Regions from separate parts of the Rhizobium sp. 01T437 genome, predicted to be linked through region 2. Evidence: riboswitches for the same ligand, from Rfam matches in the RefSeq annotation. Region 2 holds a riboswitch; the other holds the start of a gene.
The links. Region 2 has a riboswitch for thiamine pyrophosphate ahead of thiM (hydroxyethylthiazole kinase). Riboswitches for the same ligand answer to the same signal wherever they lie in the genome.
Positions count from the first base shown of each region.

Region 1: it holds a riboswitch for thiamine pyrophosphate, as region 2 does, so the genes downstream of both, AC1DM5_RS12660 (YkoF family thiamine/hydroxymethylpyrimidine-binding protein) here and thiM (hydroxyethylthiazole kinase) in region 2, are expected to answer to the same signal.

Region 1 covers NZ_JBFTPM010000005.1:363,370-371,212, reverse strand. Annotated here, with positions in the region: gene AC1DM5_RS12675 (SDR family NAD(P)-dependent oxidoreductase) at 1-322, opposite strand, end outside; gene soxR (redox-sensitive transcriptional activator SoxR) at 409-873, opposite strand; gene AC1DM5_RS12665 (NADPH-dependent FMN reductase) at 955-1,530, shown strand; TPP riboswitch at 1,716-1,829, shown strand; gene AC1DM5_RS12660 (YkoF family thiamine/hydroxymethylpyrimidine-binding protein) at 1,820-2,428, shown strand; gene AC1DM5_RS12655 (ABC transporter permease) at 2,443-3,234, shown strand; gene AC1DM5_RS12650 (ABC transporter ATP-binding protein) at 3,240-3,986, shown strand; gene AC1DM5_RS12645 (ABC transporter substrate-binding protein) at 3,997-5,001, shown strand; gene AC1DM5_RS12640 (acyltransferase family protein) at 5,067-6,278, shown strand; gene AC1DM5_RS12635 (sugar transferase) at 6,440-7,177, shown strand; gene AC1DM5_RS12630 (F0F1 ATP synthase subunit epsilon) at 7,444-7,843, opposite strand, start outside.
Region 2 covers NZ_JBFTPM010000023.1:29,036-36,878, reverse strand. Annotated here, with positions in the region: gene AC1DM5_RS30900 (ABC transporter permease) at 1-117, opposite strand, end outside; gene AC1DM5_RS30895 (ABC transporter substrate-binding protein) at 177-1,823, opposite strand; gene AC1DM5_RS30890 (glycoside hydrolase family 3 N-terminal domain-containing protein) at 1,868-2,890, opposite strand; gene AC1DM5_RS30885 (GNAT family N-acetyltransferase) at 2,916-3,395, opposite strand; gene thiD (bifunctional hydroxymethylpyrimidine kinase/phosphomethylpyrimidine kinase) at 3,579-4,391, opposite strand; gene thiE (thiamine phosphate synthase) at 4,388-5,023, opposite strand; gene thiM (hydroxyethylthiazole kinase) at 5,020-5,820, opposite strand; TPP riboswitch at 5,872-5,970, opposite strand; gene AC1DM5_RS30865 (aldehyde dehydrogenase (NADP(+))) at 6,181-7,704, opposite strand.

The DNA of each region.
Region 1 (7,843 bases), on a different contig from region 2:
TTAGCTCACCGGCTGGAAAACGCCCATACATCGTGCCAGCATTGTTGACCAACACATGCACCTTGTCGAAGAATTCGAGCGCCTCTTCCGCAAACTCCGCAGCCCCGCCCGGCTGCAGGAAATCTGCCGGCAACAGCAAGGCCCGGCGCTCCGATTCGGCGGTCAGGAGAAAATCCGGCAGTTCGCGTTCCCCATGGCGCCCCGTATGGACAAGCACGCGCGCACCGCAATCCAGAAACTGTCGGGCAACTTCGAGGCCAATACCACGGCCAGCACCTGTCACGACGACATTGCGGTTTTCGAACAATTTGGGATGAAACACGAAGCTCTCCTCCTTGCGGGTCGGCCCGCCGTTTACGCAATCAGACCTAACATATGCGGCCATCAGCCAAAAGAAAGCCCGAAGGTCTAGGCCCCCGGATCAAGAAGCCGCGCACCGGCGCCTTGCCTGCCGAGCACGTCAAAGGGATTGCGCAGCGGACAGGCGTCGATCGAGAGACAGCCGCAGCCAATACAGCCCGTCAGATGGTCGCGCAGCAGGCTCAGCTGCTTGATGCGGGCATCGAGATCATCCTTCCACAGCGCCGACAGTTTCTGCCAGTCCTCGACTGTCGGCGTCCGGCTCTGCGGCAGGGTCTCGAAGGCAGTCTGGATTTCGGCAAGCGGAATGCCGACGCGTTGCGCCACCTTGATAATGCCGAGGCGCCGTAGCACATCGCGGCCGTAGCGGCGCTGGTTGCCGCGGGTGCGGATGCTGGAGATCAGCCCCTTCGCCTCGTAGAAATGCAGGGCGGAAACCGCAAGTCCGCTGCGCTCTGCCACCTCGCCCACCGTCAGGAGCCTGCTCAAGGAGAATGCCGGATTTTTCTGCATGACCCATTGACCTCAATATTAGTTGAGGTTTTATAGACTGCGCTCCCGAGGCCGTAAAGCCGCAACGAGAAGGAGCAATGCATGCGGAAACCCATGAGGCTTGCCGTCATCTACGGCAGCACGCGCGAGGGGCGCATCTGCGACAGGGTTGTGAAATGGCTCGAAAGAGAGCTGACCCGCTTTCCACAATTCGAGATCGACATCATCGACCCGCTGGCATTTTCGCTGCCGCGAGAGCATGTACCGCATCATCCGGAGGCAAGACGGCTTGCAGATAGGCTCCATCAGGCCGATGGCTTCATCCTCGTCACGCCGGAATATAACCACAGCTTCACCGCTTCCCTGAAATTCCTCATCGATCTCTTCGCCGAGCCCTGGCACGGCAAGCCGATCGCTTTCGTCTGCTATGGCGGCGTCTCCGGCGGATTGCGGGCGGTCGAACAGCTCCGCCTCGTCTTTGCGGAGCTTCACGCCGTCACGATCTGCGATGCCGTCAGCTTCAGTTCCCCCTGGCGCCGTTTCGACAATGACGGCCGGCTGCAGGATCCGGAGGATGCGTTGCGCCGGCTTTCCCGAATGATGGCCCAGTTGCAATGGTGGACTGAGGCGCTGATCGCTGCCCGCAGCGACACTCCTTATGCCGGCATCGCCGCCTGAGACAACGACATCCGATTCCGTTTCTGGCAGGTACGGAACCGGCTGGYCACCCGGACAGGACCTCCGTCCGGGTGTTCCTCCCGACACTTGACAGCTGCGTCCGAACTGCCCTGGCCCTTTCCGACCGTGTAGCCGGATGGGAATTTTACGGTTGCGGTATCGCAGGCCCGGTGCTAGCTTCCGCCACAATTTCACGGGGGAGCTCCGAATTGCCGGGGCTGAGATGTGAGGCGCATGCCTCCGGACCCTTCAAAGCTGATCTGGGTAATGCCAGCGGAGCGAGGTCCAAATGTTTTCCGGCGCACAAGTGTCTCTATATCCGATGTCCGGCAATTTCGTCGGCATCATCCTTGAAGCGATCAAGGCTCTTGACCCCTATCGTGATCATCTTCGCATCGAAACCGACGATATTTCCACGCTGATGGTCGGCCCGCCCGACGTGCTGTTTGCCGCCATGCGCGACCTCTTCGTCTCGGCTGCCGCAAGCGGCGAGCATTGCGTATTGTCCGCCGCGATCTCGCGGGGCTGCCCCGGCGAACCGGATGATGCAATCTGCGGCGCCGGCCTGTCTTCCAATCGATCCGAGCCGCTCGCCGAGCGAGTGGAAGCCGCGATCGCGGCAGTCAAGGACACCACAGAAACCGGCCAGCCAACGGCCGCCCAATTTTCTCTGTACGTTATGGGAACAGGCACCCATATGGACGAGATTTACGGCTGCATCGATTTCCTGAAGCGCTCGGGCACATTCGACCGCTCCAAGAATTTCTGCACCAAGCTGCGCGGCGACGCCGGCGCGATCTTCGCGACCATTCATGAAGCCTTCTATCGCTTCGGCGATCCCGAAGGCCATGTGACGCTGGATATCACGGTCTCCGCGAACAGCCCGAGCAAAGCCTGAGACGCCTGACGGCAATGACCTTATCGAAACCGGATTCGATATTTACACCACTGAGGCGGGCCTTGCCCGCCATTCTTGCCGTGTTTGCCTTCTTGGCCGTCTGGGAGCTCTATGTCGATCTCTCCGGCATCAAACCCTCCATCCTGCCCTCGCCTTCGCGCATCCTTACGCAGGGCTGGCTGAACAGGCAGGCGCTGCTCGACAATACCTGGCCGACGCTTGGCGCGACGCTCGGCGGTTTCGCTTTGTCGCTGGTCTTCGCCTTCGCCTCGTCTGTGCTGATGGATTTCGTGCCCTTCATGCGCCGCGCGCTGCTGCCGCTCTTCATCGTCAGCCAGACATTGCCGCTGGTCGCGATTGCCCCCTTGGTCGTGCTCTGGTTCGGTTTCGGGCTGCTGCCGAAGCTTCTGCTCGTCGCTCTCGTCACCTTCTTTCCGCTGCTGGTCGCCCTGCTGCAGGGCTATGAAGCGACGGACCGGGATATCGCCGAGCTTCTGAGTTCCATGAAGGCAAGCCGCTGGCGCATCTTCTGCCTGGCAAGGCTCCCCTCCGCCATGCCCTTCTTCTTTGCCGGCCTGCGCATTTCGATCACCTATGCCGTGGTCGGCGCTATCTTCGCCGAATATGCAGGTGCCGCACGTGGCCTCGGGATCTATATCCTCAATGCCAAGAACAATTTCCGGCCCGACCTCGTGCTTGCCGCCGTCGTCGTGAGCGCCCTCCTGACCCTCTGCCTCTTCGGTCTCACGCTGGCGGTGCAGCGTTTCGTCATGCCCTGGCAATCTCCTGCGGAGAAACGCCCATGAGCGGGATGCTTGAGTTGAAGAACGTCTCGAAGTCCTTCGACGACATGGAAGTGCTGAAGGACATTTCTCTTCATATCGCCAGAGGCGAATTCGTCTCGATCGTCGGTCCCTCCGGCTCCGGCAAGTCGACGATCCTCCGCCTGCTGACACAGGCGCTGCAGGCCGATAAAGGCGACATTCTCTTTGACGGCATGCTGCTTTCACAAGCGGCGCACGCATTCGCCTTCATGCCCCAGCGTGATGCGCTGATGCCGTGGCGCAGCGTCATCGACAATGCGATCCTTGGCCTCGAAGTGCACGGCATGCGCCGCAGCCAGGCGCGAGCGGCTGCCGCCCCTCTGTTTGAACGCTTCGGCCTTGCCGGTTTCGAACATCACTATCCCGCGGCCCTTTCGGGCGGCATGCGCCAGCGCGCGGCCCTGCTGCGCACCGTGATCCAGCGGCAGGACATGCTGCTGCTCGACGAGCCCTTCGGGGCCCTCGACGCGCTGACCCGCACCCAGATGCAGGAATGGCTGCAGGGCATGTGGACCGATCATCGCTGGACGGCCCTGCTGATCACCCATGATGTGCGGGAAGCCGTTTTCCTGTCTGACCGCATCTATGTGCTTTCGGCCCGCCCGGCGGCCGTGATCAGGGAATTCGAAGTGCCGCTGAAAAGGCCGCGCACGCTTGCCGATCTCGGCTCTCCGGCCGCCCAGGCGATCGAAACCGAAATTCTTCAAACATTGCTGCATCCGCAAAGAACCTGAGGAGGTCCCGATGCTTCTCACCCGCCGACAAACCCTTTTTGCCGCCATGGCCGCAAGCCTCGCCGGCCGTGCTGCCTTCGCCCAATCCGCCGCCAAGGTGCGCATCGCACTCGACTGGACACCGAACACCAATCATATCGGCATTTATGTCGCCAAGGCGAAAGGCTTCTATGAGGCCGCCGGCCTCGATGTCGAGATCCTGCCCTATGCCGATACCAGCGCTGGCACGCTGGTCGCGAACGGCGTTGCCGATTTCGGCATTTGCGGAGAGATCGAGACCTTTACCCAGCGCGCCGCCGGCGCTGATGTGAAACTCGTCTATGCCGTCGTGCAGACGGAAACCGGCAGGCTGATCTTCAAGGGCGGCCGCAACGATATCAAAAGTCCCAAGGACCTGGACGGAAAAACCTATGGCGGTTTCGGCGGCGCATGGGAGGAGGCGCTCGTCTCCGCGATGATCCGCAACGACGGCGGCAAGGGCACCTTCCAGAATGTCACGCTCGGCACCTCGGCCTATGAGGCGCTCGATAACGGCGCCGTGGATTTCACGCTGGAAATCTACACCTGGGAGGGCATCGCGGCCCAACTGGAGAACCGGCAGGTCGGCCGCTGGCGCTATAGCGATTACGGCATTCCCGACGAACAGACGACCGCGATCGCTTCCAGCGACGCCTATCTCTCGGCCAATCCGCAAAATGCCCGCGCCTTCATCCAGGCAACGCTCAAGGGTTACGCCTATTCGGTCGAAAATCCGGACGAGGCCTGTGACCTCCTGATTGCCGGCAGCAACGGCGCGTTGCTGAATACCGAACTGGTCAAGGCATCGCAAAAAGCGCTGGTCGAAGGCCATTTCCTCAAGGGCGACAATGGCACGATCGGCATCATCAATCCGGCCAAGGCCGAAGCGATCGGCGCTTTCCTGTTCGACCATGGCATCCTGCTCGATACCAATGGTGCGGCGCTGAAGGAAAAGCCCGACTTTTCCGGGTATTACACCAACGATCTGCTTGGCTGAGATGAGCCTGCCCTTGCTGGCAGCAGCTTTCCGCTGCAAAATCCAGCAAGGAGCGAGGGAGTGACATGCAGCAGCAGGACCGGGTGGCCGGAGCGGATTTCTTGCGTGCAGCCGCCTGCCTGCTTGTCCTCATCCACCATCTCATTCTGCGCATCGACCTCAACAAGACCGAGGGATTGCAGCCGACGCTGACTGCCCTGCGCTTCGGCAATTTCGGCGTCGCCATCTTCTTCATCCTCAGCGGTTTCCTGCTGGCCTTGCCGTTCTGGCGTTCCCTTGATGCCGGTTGCGCCATGCCTGATCTGCGCACCTATGTGCTGCGTCGTGCGGCCCGCATCGTGCCAGGTTATTGGGTGGCTCTGACGGCGGGCTTCATCCTCAGCATTACGTTGCTCGGGCACGCACTGACGCCGGAACTTGTTATGCGCTATGTCAGCGGGCTCTTCTTCATGAGCCAATGGCACTGGCGCACCTTCTTTCCTGTCGAAGGCAACGGCCCGCTCTGGTCCATATCTTTCGAAGTAACGAGCTACGTGCTGCTGCCGCTTGGCTTCCTCTGGCTTTTCGTTATCCCGGAAAAACACCGTTCTCCGCTCGTCACGCGCCTTGCCTGGCTCGGCATCATTGCCGTGACGCTGCTTGCCCACGAGACCTTCCGCACGCTTGTTCCCCCCAACGAGATTGATCGTGGCTGGCAGTTTGGCATGCAGGGCGGCGCGAAGGAGTGGATGCCGAACTATAATCCTGTCGGTTTCTTCGCCGTCTTTGCGCTCGGTGCGCTCACAGCCGGCATTCAGATCATGTTGCCGCGAAAACGTCAGATCTGGTTCGACATCGTTGCGTTCGCCTGCCTGGTCACCGCCAGCTTCCAACTGCCGCTGTCAACAGGCGGACCTTGGGAAGCCTATGGATGGCTCGGAATCCCCTACGCCTTTCCGCTGTTTCCGGTCATGATCGCTGTTGCGCTTGTAGCCCTCTCGCGCTCCGTGCTGCTTGCGGCATCGCTCGACAATGCCTTCATGCGCTTCACGGCAACCGTCTCATTCGGCATCTATATCTGGCAGGATATCGTTCTGACCTCGATGCAGACGATCTCTCCGGCCATATTCGGCATCGGCGAAGATCATCCGCTACGGGACTGGTTTATCGGCTGCATCTTTGCGACGGCGATCATTTTTCTTCTCGCAAGCTTCAGCTATTTCGCTGTCGAACGACAGGCAATACGGCGCGCCGCACGCATAACGCGCAAGAATTCAGCCATTACTCAATATAGTTAATTCCCAGCCAACCAAAAATATCAGGGACATATTCGAAATACTCCCAAATTTGGCTCTGTTACGGTTACGAAAACATTAAGGAAGCGGGTGACAAATCGATCTCGTCCATGTATTTGTGCCAGCGCGACGCAATATGCGAGTATTTCCACGGACGTTGCTTAATGAACGTGTTTACCTCAAATAAGCTTCAAGACACGGCCTTCGCTGCAAAAACAGTGAAGATGATGGCTCTCGACGCAGCGAATTCCAACATTCGCCAACCCGAAAGCTTTGCCTCTTTGGATGGCCGGAACAGGCTTCAGCTCGGCTTGAAGAGAGCTTTCGACATTTTCGGTGCAACATGCGCTCTGGTCGTCCTGTTTCCCGTCCTTCTGACGATCGCACTTCTCATCGTGATCGATGATGGCGGGCCGGTGTTTTTCCGGCAGATTCGCTGGGGCCTGAAGGGCAGCAAGATCACCGTCTACAAGTTTCGCTCCATGCGGGCGGATCTCTGCGATCCCACCGGTATCGAACAGACAGTCAAGGGTGACCGGCGCGTGACGCGGATCGGCGCATTCCTGCGCAAGACCAACATCGACGAGCTGCCGCAGCTTCTCAACGTCATCAAAGGCGATATGTCGCTCGTCGGCCCCCGCTGCCATGCCATCAACATGCGCGCGGCCGGCATGCTCTACGAGGAACTGGTGCCCGAATATCATTATCGCCATCTGATGCGGCCGGGCATTACCGGCCTCGCCCAGACGCGCGGCTGGCGCGGCCCGACAGAGCGCCCGACAGAGGCACGCGCCCGCATCGCCAGCGATATCTATTACATCAGAAATTTCAGCCTCCGGCTGGATATGAAGATCCTGTTCGGCACGCTGCTGTCCGAACTGCGCGGTGGCACTGGCTTCTAAGAAGCTCCTACTAAGGAAATCTCCGGCACAGGCGGTAAAAGGCCGCCTGTTTTCGTTTCCGTGGTCCGAGTGGAAACCGCAACCTTCGCCGTGATGAGAACTGCCTGCCCGGCATCAAGAAACTTTCCAGGATGTCTTGGTCACCTCCATGCGGTTCTCCGTGCTGCCGGCAACGCATGGCTGAAGCCCGTTGCGGCGGGCTTGGCAAAAAGAAAAGCGGCCTTGAAAGCCGCTTTTCTCACTCTTTTTATCTCTGGCTGAGCCGATCAGTCCTGCTGGACGACACCGCGCAGATGGGTCAGTTCCAGGATAAAGTGCTCTAGCCTGGACTTGTGCTCGTGATGCTCGGCATCTTCGAGTTCCTTCTTCGCAGCTTCGATGCGGCGAGTGAGTTCATCCTTGTTGAGCTCTTGGACCGGAACAGCGGATTCGGCAAGCAGCGTGCAGCCAGTCGGCAGGATGTCGGCGAAACCGCCGAACACGACGTAGTCCTGCTTCGAGCCGGCAGAGGAACGAACGCTCACAATGCCCGGCTTGATGGTCGTCATCGTCGGCGCATGATTGGCCATGACCGTCATTTCGCCTTCGGTCGCGGGAATGACGACCTCGGTCACCATCTCCGACAGCAGCAGACGCTCCGGCGAAACGAGCTCAAAGTTGAAATTG
Region 2 (7,843 bases):
CGAAAACATGATGCGCACGGGATCGCCCGGCATCAGCCGGGGCAGGAAGAAATTGATCGTGGCTGCCGCGATGAAGGCCGCCAGGTAAAAGGCGAGGCGGCGAAGCAGAAAGGCCATGGGGACTCCGTCAAAACAGGAGCGGCGCTTGCCGCGCCGCTCCCGCCGTTTCTAGTGGCTTACTTGACCGGCTCGAGCGCCAGCAGGTTCAAAAGACGTGCCGGGTTGGTACGCGAGATGGACGGATTGACGAAGGGGTTTTCCTTGGTCGACCAGCCGGTGAAGCGCTTGGTGTTGTACTGATACCAGTTCGGATTGTTGAAGACCGGGATGACAGGCATGTTTTCGGCAACGATGCGCTGAGCCTTGTTCATCGCTTCCTTCTGCTTGTCGAGGTCGGCCGTGTGGGTGAACTGGGTCACCAGATCTTCCACTTCAGGGCTGAACCAGCGCTGCGCGGTGAAGCGGGTCTTGCCCTTATCCGATGCGCTGAAGGCGCGCTTGTAGGGGTAGTAGGGCGATGCCGATGCCGGCAGGCTGTTGATCGCTGCATCGAACTTGCCGTCGATGAGGTCGGAGGTCCAGACGGCTTCTTCCGGCGTCTCGATCTTGGCGTCGATACCGACGGCCTGCATGCCTTCGATGGCGATGTTGACCGTGTCGATCCAGTCCGTCCAGGCGTTCGGAACGATGATCGAGAAGGAGATCTTCGAGCCGTCAGGATTGTCGCGCAGACCGTCGCCATCCTTGTCGACATAGCCGGCCGCATCGAGCAGCGCCTTGGCGGCATCGGCGTCATAGGCGCCGAACTTGCCGAAGTCGGCCTTGACGGACGGGTCCGCCCAGCTCTTGTAGAGCTCGCCCATCAGGCCCGGGTCTTCGTTCAGCGTCGGATAGCCGTAGCCGGCGACATCGATCATCGTCTTGCGGTCAAGCGCCATGGAGACCGCCTGGCGGAACTTCACGTCGTTGAAGGCCTTTTTGTTGGCCTCGTTCGACGTTTCGAGGTTGAACAGGAAGGCAACCATGCTGCTTGGCGAGTACCAGTAGTGATAATGGGCCGGATCCTTCGAGACATAGACATTGTCGATATCGGGAATGAAGGAGACGCCCCAGTCGAGCGTGCCGTCGGCGGTCGCCGTCAGGATCTGGTTGTTGTCGGCAAGCTGCGGGAAGCGCATGCAGTCGACCTTCAGATGCTCGGCATCCCAGTAGTTCGGGTTGCGGCACTGGTCATAGGTCTGGCCGGTGAAACGCGGCACTTCCGTCAGCGGGCCGCTGCCGACAGGGTTTTCGTTGGCATAGGTGACCGGATCGGCGACATCCTTCCAGACGTGCTCCGGCACGATCGGCAGCTGCGACAGCTGCTCGGCGGCAAGCGAGCTCGGGTTGGCGAGCGTGAAGCGCACCGTCTGGGCATCGACCGCCTGCACGTCGGTGATGAAGGTCCAGATGCTGACGAAGTCGAGCGCCGGGAATTTCTTCAGATAGTCATAGGTGAACTTGACGTCGGCCGAGGTCAGCGGCTGGCCGTCCGACCACTTGAGGTTCGGGCGCAGCTTGAAATCGATGCTCTTCAGGTCGTCGGAGAGCTTGAAGCTCTCGGCCAGGCGATAGACCGGCTTGTTGCTGTCGAAACGGTTGAAGATGACCAGCGGCTCGTAGATGAAGTCGAGTGTCGACTGACGCGACGAGGTCTGGTTGAACGGGTTGAAGTTGCGCACCCAAGTCGTGGCCGGCTCGATATTGGCCGTCAGGATGGTCTGTGCCATGGCCGAGCCTGACAGCATGGTCAGGGCGGCGGCCGCCAGGATATATTTCTTCATGTCAAATTCCCCTTTTCTTATGCGGTGAAAAATGGCGGCGCCGGTCAGGAGACCAGCGCGCTTGCAAACATGGCTTCGACTTCCGCCTGGGCAGCGCGATAGTCGATCTTGAGAGTACCGAGGCGTGCCTTGCCGGCGGCGATACGCTTCTGTGCGGCTTCGGTCAGCGGGCGTGCGGCCTTGGCTGCGGCTCCGCTTTCCTTGACGTCGCCGTGGCTGTGCAGTGCGATGTCGAAACCGGCATCGAGCACTTGGGCGACGCGTTCCGGCAGGGTGCCCTGCAGCGATTCCATGAAGATGCAGTCGGAGATCAGAACGCCGTCATAGCCCATGTCGTTGCGGATCACGTCATGCATGATCGGCGAGATCGAGGCCGGCAGGTCCGCATCATAGGCCGAGTAGACGACATGGGCGACCATGGCCCAGGGCGTGTCCTTCAGCGCGACGAAGGGCTTGAAGTCGGTGGCAACAAGTGTCTCGCGGGAGGCGTCGACGACCGGGCGCTCCTTGTGGGAGTCGAGCGTGGCGCGGCCGTGGCCTGGAATATGCTTCATGACGGGCATGTTGCCGGTTTCCAGCAGGCCATCGACCACTTCCCGGCCAAGGGCTGCGATGAAATCCGGATCCGGGCCGAAGGAGCGGGCGCCGATCACCGCGCTCGTCGTCTCGAAGACGAGATCGAGAACAGGCGAGCAGCCGCTCGAAAGACCAAGTTCGCTCATCATCGCGCCCATGGCCTGGGAGGAAAGACGCAGCGCCTTCTTGCCGAGGTCGAGATCGCGGCGGGCAAGCTCGGCGAACTGGCCGAAGCTACGGAAGAGCGGCCAGGGGCCGGCATCCATATGCTGCACACGGCCGCCTTCCTGGTCGGTAAAGACGGGCGCATCGTCGCGGCCGACAGCCTCGCGGAAACGGTCGATCAGGATCTTTGCCTGCTCCGGATTACGCAAGTTGCGGCGACCGACGAAGAGGCCGAGCGGATTGGTCTCGCGGAAGAGGGCGAATTCATCGTCCGAAAGCGTCGGATTGGGAAGGCCGACAAAGAGAGCGAGCGGGGTCGAGGACACTATTTCAAACTCCGGTATCAGATGGTCATTTCGGCTGGCTTCGCAGCATGCCTTCGTAAATGCCCTTGTCGGGGGCGGGAATTTCGACCGCACCGGCGGTCTTGACGTAGAAATCGACGGGGCCGGCATCGCCGATGAAGGCATAGGCGTGGCCAAGGGTCTTCATGGTCTGCAGGCAGGCGGAAAAGAGGGCGAGGCCGATACCCTTGCCGCGCGCGGCGGGATCGACGCCAGTCGGGCCGAAGAAGCCGCGGGCCGTCGTGTCATAGCAGGCAAAGCCAGCGAGCTTGCCGTTTTCGACGGCGACCAGGCAGGCGACGGGCTGGTGGGAAAAGGCGACGGTGACTTCACTTGCCCAGTTTTCGCTGAAGTGCTCTCGCACCCAGCCGACAACGACGTGAAGTTCCGGCGGCAGAGCCGGACGGATTGTGATGCCGACGGAGCCGGCTTTTACTTTCAGTTCCGCAAGCTTCGTGGAATATAAGCTCACAAGCAGGTCCGACACCCGAATTCCTCCAGTTATTCTGTTATTGCGGAATGTATCCCCTTTTAATGACATAGCTTTGGATATATAGGCGGCCATGTCAACAGGCTTTTTACGAGGCAGGCTCGGTTCAACTGAGAGTAGGCAAAACAAAACGGCCCGGTTTGACCGGGCCGTTGGGCAATCTTTAAATTGTGATCCGGCTCAGATCCTGGCGTCTTTCCACAGGCTATGGAAATGATGGACAGGTCCATGGCCGGAACCGACCGTCAATTCGCCTGCGGTAGCGACCGCCTGCGCAAGATAGGTTTTCGCGGTCGCGACGGCCACTTGCGGCAGCACACCCTTTGCGAGCTCGGCGGCAAGCGCGCTGGAAAGGGTGCAGCCCGTACCATGTGTGTTTTTGGTCGGTACGCGTTTCGCCTCGAACCAGTGCTGGCCAGAGGCGGTCGACAGCACGTCAGGGCTTTGGTCGCTGTCGAGATGGCCGCCCTTGACCAGCACCGCGGTGGGGCCGAGCGCACGCAGGCGCTCAGCCTGTGACGCCATCTGCTCGCGGCTTTCAGCAACCTCTTCGTGCAGCAGCGCGGCCGCCTCCGGCAGATTGGGGGTCAGCAGCGTGGCGAGCGGCAGCAGGTGCCGCGTCAGCGCATCGACGGCCTGCGGGTCGAGGAGCGCTGCTCCACCCTTGGCGATCATGACCGGATCGACGACGATAGGGATGCCGCGATGAGGTGCCAGCGCCTCGGCAACGGCTTCGGCAATGCCGGCATTGGCGATCATGCCGATCTTAACGGCGTCGACGCGCACATCGGCAAAGACCGCTTTGATCTGCTGGGAGACGAAGTGTGGCGGCACGAGATGCACGCCGGTTACTCCTTGGGTGTTCTGCGCCGTCAATGCTGTCAGCGCCGCCATGCCATAGACGCCGCGCGCCGAGAAAGCTTTGAGATCGGCCTGAATGCCGGCGCCGCCGGAGGGATCGGAGCCGGCGATGGATAAGACGTTGCGGATCATCGGCGGACCTTTTGGATTTCCTCGGCGATGCGGAGTGTCGCGGCCCGCGGATCCGACGTACCGCAGATTGCTGAGACGACAGCAAGCCCATCGGCACCTGCCGCGAAGACGGAAGCGACATGCTCGCTCTTCAGTCCGCCGATCGCAACCGTTGGAACGGGCGCCGCCTTGACCAGCTTCGCCAGCCCGTCAAAGCCGATCGGCTGCTTATGATCGGTCTTGGTTGGAGTGGCAAAGACCGGTCCGATGCCGGCATAGTCGACAATAGCGGGGTCGATGGCCGCAGCCAGCGCTTCGGTCTCGACCGACAGGCCGAGGATCATGTCCGGGCCGATCATCGCACGGGCGGCGGCGGGTCCCATATCGTCCTGGCCGATATGCAGACCGTCGGCGCCAATCGCAACGGCCGCTTCCACGTCATCGTTGATAACAAGCAAAGCGCTGGTACCCTTCAGGATATCTTTGAGCGCCAGACCGGTCTCAATCATCCTTGCCGTTCCGCCATGCTTGTCGCGAAGCTGCACCATAGTCGCGCCGCCGGCGACGGCAAGTCGCGCCGTCTCGACCATGCCGATTCCGGCGCTGAGATCGGGGTCGAGGACCAGATAAAGGGAGAGATCGAAGCGTTTCATGCGGCGCTGATCCTGACCTTTGCATCGAGTGTCGCGCCATCGAGCGCGGCGAGCTGATCGAGGAATCGCCAGGAGAAGGAACCGGGGCCATCCGCATTTTTCGCTGCCTCCTCGCCGGCAACAGCGAAAGTAGCAAGTGCAGCGACAGCGGCTGCGAAAGGGTCGGCGGGAATGGTGGCGGCGAAGGCGCCCGTCAGGCAGGTCAGCGAGCAGCCGAGCGCGGTCACCTGCGGCATCAGCGACGATCCGCCTTCGACGCGCAAGGCCTGCGTGCCGTCAGTCACGAAATCCACGACGCCGGTGACGGCGACGACCGCGCTGTGCCGTTCGGCAAGCAGCCGCGCGGATGCCTCGGCCTGTTCAACTGGGTCACGGCTGTCGACGCCCTGGCCACGGCTCTCGCCGCCGGCAAGTGCGATGATTTCGGAAGCATTGCCGCGAATGATCGTCGGGCGAAGCGCCAGGAGATCGGCAGCAGCCTTGCGCCGGAAGGATGTTGCGTAATGAGCGACCGGATCGAGGACCCAAGGCTTGCCACCCGCATGGGCCGCCGTTGCCGCGGCATGCATGCCGTCGATCCATTGGGTGGAGAGCGTGCCGATATTGACGGTCAAAGCCCCGGCGATCGCGGCGAACTCTCCCGCTTCCTCGGCGGCATGAACCATGGCGGGCGATGCTCCGGCCGCGAGCACCACATTGGCGGCGATGTTCATGGCCACATAATTGGTGATGCACTGCACGAGCGGCGGCTTCGCGCGCATCGCCGTCAACAGCGCTCCGGGTGTCTTGTTCTCCATAGTACCCCTTTCAGGCGGGGCAGGCGCGGGAACGATTGTGCGATGAAGCAGGCTTCGACCCGAGCGACTCCCTCCGCCGGCATTATCCGGTTCAGGTTCGAAGGGTGCTTCTCAGCCAGTTCTTGCGAACCGGCGCCCCTGTCTCTCAACGGCATTCTTTCTTGCAGAGAATGGTGCCGATGTCACTGGCAAAATGACGGTCTTGCAAACGAGTATCCGTACCTGGCGCCGCCGCGCCGGCTAGAGACAGCTGTCATCAGTCAAGCTGGTGTCTGCTTGCAGCCGGTGCGGGAGCTTGCCAATCTCTTCGGCGGTCCCCTTAGAGACGCCGCCGTCTGAAGTCTGGCAAGCTCCGGTACATCAACGCAGCGGAGCCGGAAGCAGATTGCTGGTGAAATCCTGGTACGAAACGGGCCGCAGGAACCTGTATATGGCGAGCGTCCCGACAGACGTCGATCTGCCGTCGGCGGTTGCCGGATAGGGGCCGCCATGCACCATGGCGGGCGATACTTCCACGCCGGTTCCGAAGCCGTTCACGAGCAGGCGTCCGGCCAGCATTTCCAGCTTGGGAACGAGGCGCTTGGCGTCCTGTTCGTCTTCGCTCGTAATGTGCAGGGCAACGGTCAGCTGGCCTTCGAGACCGTCGAGGACGCGCTCGAGTTCGGCGAGATCACGGCAGCGCACGATAAGACCGGCTGCACCGAAGACCTCGTCCTGCAGCTCGTGATGTGCAAGGAATGCAGCGGCTGTCGTCTCGAAGAGAGCGGCCGTGCCTTCGAATTCGCTGCCGGGCTTGCCATTGGCAACGAGACGGACTTCGGGATGCTTTTCCAGCCGGGCGACGCCATCGCAGAATGCCTTGGCGATGGAGCCTGTGAGCATCGTCTGGGCGCCGACATCAGGCAGAAGCTCCCGGGTCTTGGCAATGAAAGTGTCCAGACCTTCGCTGTCGACGGCGAGAATAAGGCCGGGATTGGTGCAGAATTGTCCGGCACCCAGGACCAGCGAGCCCACGAAGGCCGTTGCAATCTCCGCTGCGCGGCTTTTCAGGGCATTCGGAAAGAAGATGACCGGATTGATGCTGCTCATTTCCGCATAGACTGGGATTGGCTGCTTGCGCTCGGAAGAGATTTTCATCAGTGCAGTGCCGCCGCGGCGCGACCCTGTAAAGCCCACTGCCCGGATTCTGGCATCGGCGACGAGCTTCTGTCCGACCTCGAAGCCGGTATCGAAAAGAAGCGCGAACGTGCCGGCATGCAGGCCGGCCTTGGCGACGGCGCGCTGAACGGCGCGGCCGACCAGTTCCGATGTGCCCGGGTGAGCGGAATGCGCCTTAACGACGACGGGGCATCCTGCTGCGAGCGCAGATGCCGTGTCACCGCCAGCAACTGAGAACGCGAGCGGAAAGTTCGATGCGCCGAAAACCGCGACAGGCCCCAGGGGAACGTTACGCAGGCGCAGATCAGGCTTCGGAACCGGCTTGCGGGAGGGATCCGCGCCGTCGAAACGAAGCTCCTGGAACCGGCCTTCGCGAACCTCCTTCGCAAACAGCCGAAGCTGTCCCATCGTGCGTGCGCGCTCGCCCTCGATACGTCCGCGCGGAAGTCCGGTTTCCGCCATCGCCCGCACGATCAGCTCGTCGCCGATAGCCTCGATCTCACTGGCAATCGTTTCAAGAAAGGCAGCGCGTGTCTCCAGATCGGTTTCCCGGTAGGAGGCGAACGCTTCCCATGCAAGCATGATTGCCTCTTCGACGTCTTCGGCGGAGGCGCCACCGAAAGAGACGGGCAGCGCCGTCCCCGTGGCTGCCTCGACGCCGTAGAGCTCGCCACGCGCGCCGCGCTTTTCCGATCCCGCGACGAGCAGGCTTCCATTGATAGTCATGACGGATTTCCTTTCAAACAAACTCGAGCGACGTATATAGGCGTTCGCTTTCTCATTTTCACGACATCTTTGCCCGATATCGCATCGAAGATGGGCATCTCCTGCAGAGATTTGGTCGCCTCGCCGGACGGCTAGACGA